DNA from 4 places in the Mesorhizobium sp. 113-1-2 genome. Region 3 is predicted to be linked to each of the others. Evidence: predicted binding sites of a transcription regulator. Region 3 holds the regulator's gene; each other region holds the start of a gene.
What was found. Region 3 encodes PhoB, which activates phosphate uptake and scavenging genes when phosphate is short. Its sites were predicted from a motif close to TGTCATNNANCTGTCAT; they were not measured.
Positions count from the first base shown of each region.

Region 1: the regulator PhoB is predicted to act here: its motif matches at 2,178-2,194, upstream of JN279_RS26795 (RNA degradosome polyphosphate kinase).
Region 2: the regulator PhoB is predicted to act here: its motif matches at 2,131-2,147, upstream of JN279_RS06155 (alkaline phosphatase D family protein).
Region 4: the regulator PhoB is predicted to act here: its motif matches at 1,812-1,828, upstream of JN279_RS17105 (acid phosphatase).

Region 1 is NZ_AP023242.1:5,486,202-5,489,754, forward strand. It holds gene JN279_RS26795 (RNA degradosome polyphosphate kinase) at 1-2,028, opposite strand, end outside; gene JN279_RS26800 (zinc-finger domain-containing protein) at 2,258-2,503, shown strand; gene JN279_RS26805 (FAD-dependent monooxygenase) at 2,523-3,553, shown strand, end outside.
Region 2 is NZ_AP023242.1:1,286,913-1,290,465, reverse strand. It holds gene JN279_RS06160 (hypothetical protein) at 186-470, shown strand; gene JN279_RS06155 (alkaline phosphatase D family protein) at 484-2,058, opposite strand; gene JN279_RS06150 (MFS transporter) at 2,379-3,553, opposite strand, start outside.
Region 3 is NZ_AP023242.1:1,602,401-1,605,953, forward strand. It holds gene pstA (phosphate ABC transporter permease PstA) at 1-263, shown strand, start outside; gene pstB (phosphate ABC transporter ATP-binding protein PstB) at 260-1,063, shown strand; gene phoU (phosphate signaling complex protein PhoU) at 1,089-1,796, shown strand; gene phoB (phosphate regulon transcriptional regulator PhoB) at 1,816-2,505, shown strand; gene JN279_RS07735 (ROK family protein) at 2,518-3,553, opposite strand, start outside.
Region 4 is NZ_AP023242.1:3,540,508-3,544,060, reverse strand. It holds gene JN279_RS17110 (Lrp/AsnC family transcriptional regulator) at 1-140, shown strand, start outside; gene JN279_RS17105 (acid phosphatase) at 137-1,669, opposite strand; gene JN279_RS17100 (cytochrome-c peroxidase) at 1,901-3,136, shown strand; gene JN279_RS17095 (putative bifunctional diguanylate cyclase/phosphodiesterase) at 3,306-3,553, shown strand, end outside.

The sequences.
Region 1 (3,553 bases), 3.9 Mb from region 3:
AGCCAATACGTCGAAGCTTTGCTGATTGTCCATGATGTTGCCCAGCATGATCTGGCCCAGAACCTGTTCATGCACAGTTGGATTGGTGATCGGCACCATGGTCTCGACCCGGCGGTCGAGATTGCGCGGCATTAGGTCGGCGGAGCTGATGTAAACGATCGCCTCGTCCGACGGCAGGCCGTGGCCATTGCCGAAGCAGTAGATGCGGCTGTGCTCGAGAAACCGGCCGACGATCGACTTGACCCTGATATTTTCCGACAGACCCGGCACCTGCGGCCGCAGGCAGCAGATGCCGCGCACGACGAGGTCGATTTCCACCCCCGCTCGGCTAGCATCGTAGAGCGCGTCGATGATGATCGGGTCGACAAGCGCGTTCATCTTCATCCAGATGCGCGCCGGCTTTCCTTCGAGAGCATGGGCGACTTCGTTGGAAATGTGCTGGAGGATGCGGTTCCGCAGCGTGAACGGCGAGATCGCCAGCCGCATTTCGGCGGTCGGCTCGGCATAGCCGGTAATGAAGTTGAACAATTGGGCGACGTCGCGGGCGATCGTCGGATCGGTGGTGAAGAAGGACAGGTCAGTGTAGATGCGCGCGGTGACCGGGTGGTAGTTGCCCGTGCCAAGATGCACATAATTGCGCAGCTTGCCGTCCTCGCGCCGCACTACCAGCGACATTTTCGCGTGGGTCTTCAACTCGAGGAAGCCGAACACGACCTGGACGCCGGCGCGCTCGAGATCGCGCGCCCAGCGGATGTTGGCTTCCTCGTCGAAGCGCGCCTTGAGCTCGACCAGCGCCGTCACCGACTTGCCGGCCTCGGCAGCATCGACCAGCGCGCGCACGATCGGGCTGTCGTTGGAGGTGCGGTAAAGCGTCTGCTTGATTGCCACCACTTCCGGGTCAGCCATCGCCTGGCGCAGGAACTGCACCACGACGTCGAAGGATTCATAGGGGTGATGGACGATAATGTCCTTCTCGCGGATAGCGGCAAAGCAGTCGCCGCCATGCTCGCGGATGCGTTCGGGAAAGCGGGGGTTGTAGGGCGTGAACTTCAGATCCTCGCGGGGAATGGCAACGATTTCGGAGATCTGGCTGAGCGCCAGTGGACCGGTGAGCACGCTGATACGGCTCGACGAGACGCCGAGCTCGCCGGCGACGAAGTCGCGCAATTCGCCAGGCATCAGCTTGTCGAATTCGATGCGGATCACCGAACCACGGCGGCGGCGCTTCAGCGCCGTCTCGAAGAGGCGCACGAGATCTTCCGACTCCTCCTCGACCTCGATATCACTGTCGCGGATGATGCGGAATGTGCCGGAACCCTTGACCTCATAGCCAGGGAACAGCTTGCCGATATAGAGGCCGACCGCCTCTTCCAGCGGGATGAAGCGGACATGGTGCTTGCGGTCCGGAAGACGGATGAAGCGCTTCAGCGCCACCGGCAGGCGCAAGAGCGCGCTCATCTCCTCGCCATTCTTGCGGTGGCGCAGCTGCAGCGCCATCGAGAAGCCGAGATTGGGGATGAACGGGAACGGATGCGCCGGGTCGATCGACAGCGGGGTGAGCACTGGAAACACCTGATCCTGGAAATGCTCTTCCAGCCAGACTTTTTCGTCCTTGGTCAGCGCATCGCGCGCAATGCTCTCAATGCCTTCCTTGTTGAGCAGCACGGTGAGCGCCGAGAGGCTCTTCTGCTGGTCTTCCTGCAGCCGCTCGACCTCGCGCAGCAGCTGTTCGAGCTGCTGCTCGGGCGTGCGGCCGTCAGGGCTTTTCAGCGTGATGCCTTCGCGCACCTGACCGGCGAGGCCGGCGACACGCACCATGAAGAACTCGTCGAGATTGGCCGCCGAGATCGACAGGAAGCGGACGCGCTCCAGCAGCGGGTGATGGGTGTTCAGCGATTCCTCGAGCACGCGGCGATTGAACTGCAGCCAGGAAAACTCGCGGTTGACGAAGCGATCCGGGTTACCGCCCTCTGAACTGGCCGCCTCGACGTTGACGAATTCGCTCTGTACCGGCTTCAGTTCATTCATGGTTCCTGCCCGCAACCGTTCCTTTTGAAGCGCCGCCAGATGGTGATGGACGCTCTAACATGCCTTTGTGACGCATGATCGGTCGCGGAATCGCTTGGCGTCCGTGGTCACACGCTTAACCGGCTCAACTTATCCTCTGACAGGCTTTTGCGACAGTTTCATTTCATCGATCTTGCAAAGAGACCTGTTATGATCCAGATGCATGCAAGACTGCGTTAAGGAGACGACGATGGCAGGCGGTTCCATTCCCCATTTCCAGAACGATGCCGGCCATCCGGCGATCGACATCGGGGTCAAGGAATTCATGTGCACGGGCGCCAATCCGCCTTTCGACCACCCGCATGTGTTTCTCGATATGGGCGAGGACAATGAGAAGGTCTGCCCCTATTGCTCGACGCTCTATCGCTATTCGCCGAAGCTGAAGGCGACGGAAACGCTGCCGGCCGGCTGCCTCTACATCGACCAGGCCGCCTGATTCTTTCGCGACAGAGCTGATGGACGACACGCGCTCCCGGCAAGTCGTCATCGCCGGAGCGGGCGTCGCCGGACTGACCGCGGCCATTGCCTTCGCCGAACGCGGCTACCCCGTGCAGGTGTTCGAGCAAGCCCCGCGCCTGGAAGCCGTTGGCGCCGGCCTCCAGCTTTCTCCCAACGCGACACGCATCCTGCGCAACCTCGGCGTACTCGACCGGCTGCTGCCAGCGGCGGTGCGGCCGGAGGCCGTGGTGCTGAAGGATGCCAGGACGTTGCGCGAATTGGCGCATGTGCCGTTGGGGCAATCGGGCGAAGACCATTGGGGCGCTCCCTATCTCGTCGCGCACCGGGCCGACCTGCAGAGCGCGCTGATGGCGCGTGCGGCAGAGATGCCTGATGTCCATCTCACCCTTGGGGCGCGCATCCAAAGAATTGCGACTGGCAGCCATGGTGTCACGGCGACCGTCGAGCTCGGCGGCAAGACGGCAGAGGAACAAGGCTCCTTGCTGGTTGGCGCCGATGGCGTCTGGTCGTCGGTGCGCGGGCTTGTCGACGCAAAAAGGATGGCGTCGCCAAGAAGCCGTTTTTCGGGAGAGTTGGCCTGGCGGACCACCGTCGCGGCCGACAGCAGCGCCGGGCGTGCCTTCGCCGCGATCGGCGCAGCCGATTGCGTCACAACTTTCCTGCATCCGGGTTTCCACATGGTGGCCTATCCCGTCAGCAATGGCGACGCCTTCAATCTCGTCGCCTTCACCAAAGGCGAACGGATCGCCGAGGGCTGGTCCGGCCATGCCGATCCCGGCATTCTCGCCGCCGCCATGCGCGGCACCGCGCTAGGACTCGTGAGGTTGGCGGAAATGGCCGGCCCGTGGCTGACCTGGCCGCTGCATACCGTCGAACAGAAACAGCCTTGGACAACGCCAGCCGGCATCGCGCTGATCGGCGATGCCGCGCATGCGATGACGCCGTTCGCGGCGCAGGGCGCGGCGATGGCGATTGAGGACGCAGCCTCGCTTGCCACTCTGGTCGCCAACTTTCCCGCCGATCCGCG
Region 2 (3,553 bases), 320 kb from region 3:
GAAGCGTTGCAGGCAGCAGGCCAAAGGCGCTGCCTCTTTCGGTTGCGCGGCTCATACAGGGTTTTTCGCAGTTGCGAAAGGGGAAGCGCGACACCAAATACTCATCAAATCTTAAGCATCTGCGTGTGAGATGATTTTGTTAACCAAGGCGGGAACCTTTTGAGGGCCCGGGCAGTTCGACCGTCATGACCGATAAACTCAACCGATTTTGGCCGCTCATCGCTTCGGTGGCCTTTGCCTTGCTGCTGGCGGCCAACGCCGCGCAGTCGGCTGCCGCGACCCAGAAAGGCGCGCGCGCTGTTGCGCAGTCTGACACCCAGACCGCCGAACAGGCCTTTGCCGATGCGCCTGACGGCGTTGACCCGATGGTGACGGGACCGGTCAGCGCCGCCTTCAAGCAGCGCCAAGCCGCTGCCAACTGCGACAGCGCGGTGTGGCCGAACATTCCGATAGTCTGCTACCCCGACTGACGATTGCCAGCGCTTACGCCGATCGCACCGGATCGAGAGTGACCTTGTAGAGTTCGTTGTCGTCGCGATCCATCAGCCGCACGGTCATCTGTTCGCTGGCGCCGCTGATATCCACCAGCCCAAAGAACTGCAGGCCCGCCGATGGCGGCAGGTTCTGTCCCTGTTCGGCGGTCGGCGCCTTGATGAATTTCAGCTCCGGACCGAAGGTCATGTCGAGATCGTTGGGGCCGAAGGTGCCGGCGTGGATCGGGCCGGAGACGAATTCCCAGAAGGGGTTGAAATCCTGGAACTGCGCCTTGTCTGGGTTGTAGTAGTGCGCGGCCGTATAGTGCACGTCGGCGGTGAGCCACACCGTGTTGGTGACGCCGGCAGTCTTGATGAAGCGCAGCACGTCGGCGAATTCCATCTCGCGGCCCTTCGGCTTGCCATTGTCGTTGTTGCTGACGGCTTCGAAGCCGACCTTCTTCGCCGCGTCGTCCCAGACCACGAGGCTGAGCGGCATGTCGGCGGCGATGATCTTCCAGGTCGCCTTGGAGTTGGCCAGTTCCCGCTTCAGCCACTTCGACTGCTCCTCGCCGATCATGCGCGACTGCGGTGTGAGGGTTTCCTGCAGGTTCGGGCCGTTCGGGCCGCGATAGGAGCGCATGTCGAGGAAGAAGACGTCGAGCAGCGGCCCGTGCGAGATCTTGCGGTAGACCCGGCCCGGTTCCGCCGGCTCGTAACGGATGGTGGTCATCTCGTGGAAGGCGCGCGCCGCCCGCGCCGCCAGCACGTGGATGGATTTTTCCTTGTAGCGGTCGTCCTTGCCAAGGTCCTTCGAGTCCGACCAGTTGTTGAGCACTTCGTGGTCGTCCCACTGGTAGAAGGTCGGGCAGATGGCGCTGAGTTCCAGCACGTTCTTGTCCATCATGTTGTACTTCCACTGGTCGCGGTATTCGTCCAGCGTCTCGGCAACCTTGCGTTTGCCGTCGATGAGCACGACGTTCTTCCACTTGCCGCCTCCGGGCAGGTCGACCTCGTCCTTCATGGCGCCGTCGGCATAGATGGTGTCGCCCGAATGCAGGAAGAAGTCCGGCGTGTGCTTGGCGATGGTGGCGTAGGTTTTCATGCCGATCTCATCGATGCCCCAGCCCTGGCCGGCGGTATCGCCCGACCAGGCGAACTTGACATCGCGCTTCGAGGCCGGCGCTGTGCGGAAGCGGCCGACGATCGGCTCGGAGACGGCGTTGACGTCGGCGAGATCGGCCGCAACCATGCGATAGAAGATGTCCTGATCGGAGGCGAGATCGGTGAGCAGCCGCTTCACCGTGTAGTCGCTGGCAGGCGAGGTATCGAGCGGCGCCAGACGCGTCGCATTGGCAAAGCTTTCCGCCGACGAGACCTCGAACATGACGCGCGCCGGACGATCCGTGCGCGTCCACACCATGCCGCTGGAGGCATCGACGTCGCCGGACTGGACGCCATGGGTGAAGGCCGGACGCTGGCTCGCGCGGGAATAGTAGGGCAAGGCGAGGCCCGAGGCGCCGAGGAGACCGGCAGCGCTCGCGGAGGTGACAAAGGCGCGGCGGGTCATCGAAAGCTTGTTCATGGCTGTCTCCTGGATGGCTTTGAACGTCGCCATCAAGGTCCGGCCTCAATGTTTCAGCCGCATCTCGGAACCATGAAGTTTTGATAACAGTGAACAGGCCAGGCAGCCTCGCAACAAAACCGGGCGGCTTGGTCGTCAGGCCACCCGGTTTGAGGTTTGGATATTGCAATCGGCAGCGAAGGTGTGTCGAGATTCAGGTCAGGCCGAGTCGAAAACGGTGGTTTCCGAGAACCGGAGCGGAGCGTACTCAAAGTACGTGAGCACCGGAAGCGCAGGAAATCACCGTTTGCAGGCCGGCATCACCTGAATATCGGCGCGCCTTAAGCGGCCTGCGGTTCCGGATCGAAAGCCGGCCGGCTGGTGTTGATCAGCAACGAGATACAGGCCGCCGCGATGGCCGTCATGCCGGCGATCAGGAAGGCCAACTCGTAATTGCCCTGCAGCTCGCGCATGGTGCCGCCGAAGGCAGCCGCTGCCGCGGCACCAACTTGGTGGCCGGCAACGATCCAGCCGAACACGATCGGCCCGCTGCGGTCGCCGAACGCCTCGTTGGCGAGCCGCAGCGTTGGCGGCACGGTGGCGATCCAGTCGAGGCCGTAGAGCACGGCGAAAATGATCAGGCTGGTCGCCGAGAAGCCGGAATAGGGCAGGTAGATCAGCGACAGGCCGCGAATGGCATAGTAGACGCCGAGCAGCTTGCGCGGGTCGAAACGGTCGGTGAGCCAGCCCGACAGCGTCGTGCCGATCAGGTCGAAGATGCCCATCATCGACAGCAGGCCGGCGGCCTGCACCTCGCCGATGCCCATGTCGCCGCAAAAGGCGATGAGATGCGTGCCGACCAGCCCGTTGGTGGTGAACCCGCAGACGAAGAAGGTAGCGAACAAGTACCAGAACACCCGTGTGCCGGCGGCGCGGCGCAGCGTGTTGAGCGTATGCGCCAGGAAATTACCTTGCGAGGCGGGCGATGTCGGCGGCACGTCATCGGCCTCGGCGCCATAGCGCACCATGCCGATCGAGGCCGGCCGCTCCGGCACCAGCAGCCAGACCAGCGGTATCATTGCCGCCGTGGCGACCGCGACTGCAACGGCAACCGGCTGCCAGCCGCCCGATTGCGCCAAAGCGGCTATCAACGGCAGGAACACCAGCATGCCCGACGCACTTGAGGCCGACATCAATCCCATCACCAGGCCACGATTGGTCTTGAACCAACGATTGACGATGGTAGCGCCAAGCACGCTGGCGACCGCGCCGGAGCCGATGCCGGAGAAGACGCCCCAGGTGATGAAGAGATGCCAGGGCTTGGTCATCAGCAGGCTGAGCGCCGTCGAACCCGACATGACCAGCAGCGAGGCAAGCAGCGTGCGACGCAGACCGATTCTTTCCATCAGCGCGGCGGCGAACGGGCCGGTCAGGCCATAGAGCAGGATGCCAACGCCGGCGGCCAGCGAGATGACGTCGCGCCGCCAGCCAAAACTGTTTTCCAGCGGCAACATCA
Region 3 (3,553 bases):
TCGTCACCGGCATATTGCTGGCGATCGCGCGCATCTCCGGCGAGACCGCACCGCTTCTTTTCACGGCGCTGAACAATCAGTTCTGGTCGAGCAATCTCAACGCGCCGATGGCCAGCCTGCCTGTCACCATCTTCCAGTTCGCTCTCAGCCCTTACGAGGAATGGCAGCAGCTGGCCTGGACCGGTGCACTCATCATCACACTGACGGTTCTCGCGCTCAGCATCTTTGCGCGCAGCCTGACCGGACGCAGAGAGGACAAATGAGCCAGATGTTGTCTCCAGACATGACGATCGCCGCCGAGGCGGTGGCCAAGGCCAAGATCGAGGTCAAGAACCTCAACTTCTACTATGGCCAGTCGAAGGCCCTGAAGGATATCACGCTGTCGCTGCCCGAGCGCAGCGTCACCGCCTTCATCGGCCCTTCGGGCTGCGGAAAGTCGACGCTGCTGCGCGTCTTCAACCGCATCTATGAGCTCTATCCCAAGCAGACCGCCGAGGGCCAGGTGCTGCTCGACGGCCAGAACGTTCTCGACCGCTCGCAGGACCTCAATCTGCTGCGCACCAAGATCGGCATGGTGTTCCAGAAGCCGACGCCGTTCCCGATGTCGATCTACGAGAACATCGCTTTCGGCGTCAGGCTCTATGAGAAGATCAGCAAGGCCGAGATGGACGGCCGTGTCGAGCAGGCGCTGAAGCGCGCGGCACTGTGGACCGAGGTCAAGGACAAGCTCAACGCCAGCGGCCTCAGCCTGTCGGGCGGCCAGCAGCAACGGCTGTGCATCGCCCGCACCGTGGCGGTGAAGCCGGAAGTCATCCTGCTCGACGAGCCGGCCTCGGCGCTCGACCCGCTCTCGACCGCCAAGATCGAGGAGCTGATCGACGAGTTGCAAGCCGACTACACGATCGTCATCGTCACCCACAACATGCAGCAGGCGGCGCGCGTGTCGAAGCAGACCGCCTTCATGTATCTGGGCGAACTGGTCGAGTTCGACAAAACCGAGAAGATCTTCACGTCGCCTCGCGAGAAGCGCACGCAAGACTACATCACCGGCCGCTTCGGCTGATCGCACGCATACGAGGACCAGGATCATGGCCGAACACACAGTCGCAGCCTTCGACGAGGATCTCGGACAGATCAGCAGGCTGATCAGCGACATGGGCGACCTCGCCGGCTCGATGGTCGGCGGCGCCACCAAGGCACTGCTGAATTCCGACAATGCGCTGGCCCAGCGCGTGGTCTCCGACGACGCGATCATGGACGCGCGCCAGCGCGAACTCGACGACCGTGCCATCACGCTGATCGCCAAGCGCCAACCGATGGCCGACGATCTGCGTCATGTCGTCGGCTCGATCCGCATGGCCGGCGACCTCGAACGCATCGGCGACCTTGCCAAGAACATCGCCAAGCGCGTCGGCACCGTCGGCCTCAGCGCCACACCGCGCGACCTGTCGCATTCCATCGACGCCATGGCGCAGCTGGTGCTGATCCAGGTGCAGGGCGTGATCGAGGAGTATGCGGCGCGCGATGCCGCCGCACTGGCGAAGTTGCGCGCCGACGACGAACGTATCGACGTCAAATACACCTCCGTCTTCCGTGAACTGCTGACCTATATGATGGAGGACCCGCGCAACATCACGGCCTGCACGCATCTGTTGTTCTGCGCCAAGAATCTCGAACGCATCGGTGACCACGTGACCAACATCGCCGAGAATGCGTACTATGTCCTGACCGGCACGCAGCTGCCCGCCAATCGTCCAAAACAGGACGAGACGGCGATGTCAGCGCCGGCGGCCTGAGCGCAGGGGTAACCAGTCGATGATCGCGCCACGCATCATGGTGGTGGAGGATGAGGAGCCGCTTGGGGTGCTGCTCCGCTACAATCTGGAATCCGAAGGCTACCAGGTCGAGGTGGTGCCGCGCGGCGACGAAGCCGAAATCCGGCTGCAGGAGAACGTGCCCGACCTTCTGGTGCTCGACTGGATGGTGCCTGCGGTGTCCGGCATTGAACTCTGCCGGCGCCTGCGAATGCGGCCCGAGACCGAGCGGCTGCCGATCATCATGCTGACCGCGCGGGGCGAAGAAAGCGACCGTGTACGTGGACTTTCCACCGGCGCCGACGACTATCTGGTCAAGCCGTTTTCGACGCCGGAATTCATGGCAAGAGTCAAGGCGCTGCTGCGCCGCGCCAAGCCGGAAGTGCTGTCCAGCGTGCTCAAGGTCGGCGACATCGTGCTCGACCGCGAATCGCACCGGGTCTATCGCAAGAAGAGCGAGATACGGCTTGGGCCGACCGAGTTCCGCCTGCTCGAATTCATGATGCGCCATCCCGGCCGCGTGTTCTCGCGCAGCCAGCTGCTCGACAATGTCTGGGGCGAGACGATCTACATCGACGAGCGCACCGTCGACGTGCATGTCGGCCGCCTGCGCAAGGCGGTCAACAATGGCCGCATGCCGGACGTTATCCGCACCATTCGCGGGGCGGGCTACGCGATCCGCGAGGATTGAGCGTAACCTGATTCAGGCTACGTTTTTCTTTACGGCAAGGCCTGATTTCGCCTGCACGCCCGGCGCGAAAATCTCCTGGTCGACGAAGGTCAGCGCGCGCATGGCGCAACCTTCGCGGATTAGCGGCAGTTCGTTCGGTTCGGTGTCGAAGGAAATCGATTTCGAGTGCTGGCCGCCGGCGGTCTGCGCGATCGCCTCGCGCAATGCCGGCTCGATCAGGTCGAAGGCGGCGGCGCTGACGCCGACCATGGCGACGGGCGCGGGATCGATCAGCGCGAACAGGCTGCCGAGGCCATAGCCCAATGCCTCGCCGGCCTTGCGATAGGCTTCTCGCTCAGGCCCGTCTCTTTCCCGTGCGGTGGCGGCGAGTGCCCGCATCTGTGCGTCGCTGACGTCGGCGACCGGCTCGGTGTCCTCGCCAAGCTGCCTGGCGTTGCGCCAGATGGCGTAGTTGCCGGCATAGGCCTCGACGCAGCCGCGGCGTCCGCAGCGGCAGAGCGCGCCGCCGGGCCGATGGATCATGTGACCGAACTCGCCGCCCGAGGAATGGGTGCCGGTGAACAGCTCGCCCTTCAGCACCAGGCCCATGCCGATGCCGTGCGAAAGCAGGATGGCGATGAAGTCGTCGCGATAGCGCTCGGGATCGCGCCAGCGCAGCGCCACCGCCATCATGTTGCAGTCGTTTTCCATGGTGGCGGGGATGCCGAACTCGGCCTCGAGTATGTCGGCGAAGGCGATGTTGGTCTGCGGCGTGATCGGCGACCACAGCATCGCCCGGGCCTCGGTGTCGGTGATGCCCTGGATCGCCAGCGCGATGCGGGCGACGCTGCGCACGTCGATATCGGGATCCTCGAGGCGCCGCCGCACGATGGCGACGCATTCGCCGATCAGCGCTTCGCGCGACATGGTCAGCGTGTCCAGCCGGCGCTGTTCCTCCGAGACCACCTGGCCGGCATAGTCGATGACGGCGACGGACAGGAAATTCAGCGACAGCACCACGGTCATGACGGCCGCGGCCTCCGGGTTGAGGCCGAGGCCGACCTGCGGC
Region 4 (3,553 bases), 1.9 Mb from region 3:
TGGTCGTGCCCTCGCCCGCCCACCTTGAAACCATCGTCGACGCCGTGGCGCGCCATGGCGCGGTCACCACGGCGCTGGTACTGCGCAGCGAGACGCCGAAGCCGATCGGCCGCGAGTTGATCCGCAGATCAGGCGGTTAGCGGGTCAGATCAAGCGCGGCTGACAGATCCCCCATCGGCGACTCGCCATTGGCGGCCAGCGCCTTGTCGCGGGCGACGATGCCGGAGAGCACCGGCAGGTCGTAGCGCGCGGTGATGAAGCGCAGGATCGACGTCGTGTCATATTGCGTGTGGTCGACCGTGCCCATTTTCGCATAGGGCGAGATGATGAAGGTCGGGATGCGGTTGCCCGGCCCCCAGCGGTCGGCCTTGGGCGGCGCGACGTGGTCCCAGTAGCCGCCATTCTCGTCATAGGTGACGACCACCAGCATGTGGCTCCATTGCGGGCTCTTCTCCAGATGCGCGACGAGGTCGGCCAGATGCTGGTCGCCCGATGTCACGTCGGCATAGCCGCTGTGCTCGTTGAGATTGCCTTGCGGCTTGTAGAAGCTGACAGAAGGCAGCTTGCCGTCGTCGATCGCCTTGATGAACTCGGTCCCATCCAGCCCGCCATCCCTGAGATGCGCGGTGCGCGCGGCGGTGCCCGGCGCATAGCCGGCGAAATAGTTGAACGGCTGGTGGTGAAACTGGAAGTTCGGCACCGGCGTCGCGTTCTTGCCGTCGAGCGTTGCCTGCCAGGCGCCGGCATACCAGGCCCAGTCGATCCCCTTCAGCGACAGCAGGTCGCCGATGGTGATGTCGTGCTGCGGCGGCAGCGTCGTCGGCTGCGTCGGGTCGGCCAGCGCCTTGTCGCCGCCCTCGACCGGCTTGTTGGCGCTCGGCTGGTACGGCGGCTGCATGGTGTTGACGGCGTAGAAGTCGGGCGTGATGGCACCGTCATTGACGAATTTCGGCGCACCGCCAAGTGCCGAGGCTGGCGAATTGTCGGCGACCTTCAGCGTCTTGCCATCGGCCTCGACGACGGCGATCTGGCCCTTCACCGGGCTGGTGTCGGCATGCGGATAGACCGGCGCGCAGGCGCAGGCGAGCATGATGTGGTTGAGGAAGGAGCCGCCAAAGGCACCCTGGAAGAAATTGTCGGCCAGCACGTATTTCTTCGCCACCGCCCACATCGGCAAGCCGGAGCCGTCATAATGGCCCATCACCAGTCCGCCGGAATCGGCCCAGGCGGCAAACTTGTCATTCTTGCCGCCGTCGATCTGCATCTGCTCCTGGTAAAAGCGATGCCAGAGGTCGCGCGTGATGACCGATGTTTTCTCGTTGAAGCCGCTGGCGTCGTCGATGGCGAAGCTGGCGTTGGCGAGATGCGCCGACTGCGCCTCGGTCACCACGGGCGTCACCCCTTTGGCGGTCAGCCCGCCCCAGGCCGGCGGCAGTTCTGAAAGCGGCTTGCCGTCGCGGTCGAGCTGGCGCGCCTGGTCGGCCGAGACATTGGCCAGCCCATTGGCGCCGGGAAAGCCGCCATAGAGATTATCGAAGCTGCGGTTCTCGGCATAGATGACGACGACAGTGTCGATCTTGTCGTAGCCGGGAGGGGCGGCGTTGGCCGTGCCGGCGACCGACGCCAGGGCGGTGGAGGCGAGGCAAAGGGAGAGAAAGGACCTGGTCATGGGAAGATGCCTCGTGGCTGGGGGATGGCTGGAGGACGACACGCATGGGCAACGAAAATACAGGAATGGAGCTACTTCCGTGCCTTGTCACCTTTGTGACATTTGCCGACCCAGCGAACACGGTTTCGTGAACGCCGGGCTGGGTCATGAATCCGTTGTACAGGGTACTTAGTTGCGGATCGAAAACGGACTGCAGGCATGGCAACGCGACGATGGAAGAGCCGGGCGGCAATGATCGCCGCGGCATCGGTGGTAAGCTTCGCCGCGCCAGCAAACACGGCGGCACCGGATGGCGTCCACCCCGGCCCGCTTTCGCGCGCCGACGCCTTCGCCCGGGCGCAGGCCCTGACCGCGCTTGGCAAAAGAATGTTCTTCGACCCGGCGCTTTCCGCCTCCGGCAAACAGGCCTGCTCGTCCTGCCATGATCCGCACCATGCCTTTGGCCCGGTCTCGGCCTCGCCGGTCGAGATGGGCGGGCCGAAACTCGACAGGCCGGGCGTGCGCGCCGTGCCGTCGCTGCGCTACCTCCAGGCGGCGCCCGCCTTCACCGAGCATTTCTACGATTCCGAGGACGAGGGCGACGAGAGCGTCGACAATGGTCCGACCGGCGGGTTGACCTGGGACGGCCGCGCCGACCATGGCAAGGACCAGGCGAAAATCCCCCTGCTCTCGCCCTTCGAAATGGCCAACAAGGATGAGGCCACCGTCACATCAGCCTTGCGCAAATCAGCCTATGCCGATGAGTTCAAGGCGGCCTTTGGCAACGACGTGTTCGACCACGCGAGCGATGCCTTCGACGCCGCCGCCGAGGCGCTCGGCACGTTCGAGCAGAGCGCGCCTGATTTCTATCCCTATTCCAGCCGCTACGACGCTTTCCTCGCCGGCAAGGCTGAGCTGACGGCGCAGGAAATGCGCGGCCGCGCGCTGTTCGAGGACGAAACCAAGGGCAATTGCGCCAGCTGCCATCTCAGCGAACCGGCCAATGACGGCGAGCCGCCACAATTCACCGATTTCGGCCTGATCGCCATCGCCGTGCCGCGCAATGCGGCAATTCCCGCCAATGCCGATCCCGCCTATGTCGATCTCGGCCTGTGCGGCCCGCTGCGCACTGATTTCAAGGGGCGGACTGAATATTGCGGCCTGTTCAAGACGCCGACGCTGCGCAACGTGGCGCTGCGCAAGAGCTTCTTCCACAACGGCGCCTTCCACACGCTGCGTGATGCGGTCGCCTTCTACGCCAGCCGCGACACCGATCCCGGCCATTGGTACCCCAGGAATGCCGACGGCACGCTCAGGCAATATGACGATCTGCCAAGGGCTTACTGGGGAAACTTGAATCAGGATCCGCCCTTCAACGGCAAGAAACCCGGCGACAAGCCCGCGCTGACCGATGCCGAGATCGACGACATCGTCGCCTTCCTGGGCACGCTTACCGATGCCGACCAGCAGGCGGTGCCAGCGAACTGAGCCCCATGCGCCTTGCTCGCCCCGGCCTGCCCGCCGGCGAAAAGAAGGTGTCTCGTTTCTGCCGCATCTGATGCGCGCCAGCACGCGGGAGTCGTAAAGAAAAGACTGATTCTATTAGCGCTTCCTAAACCGCCTTGCGCTATCCCTTGCCACTCGAGGGTGGACGCAGATGAACGCATTCAGGCGAGCGGCCGGATTTGTTGTGATCCTGTTGACCGGCGCGGCGACGCTGGCGGCGTTGCATATCGATGCCCAGCGAAACTTCGCGCTGGCCAAGGAACGCTATCTCGAGAATTCCCAGGCAGCCTCCAGGGCAACGGCGAAGACCGTCGAAGACGCCTTGCGGGCCGTCTATGAAAATGTCCGGACCTTGACCTATCTGCCCAGCGTCCAAAACCTCGACCGGCATGGCACCAA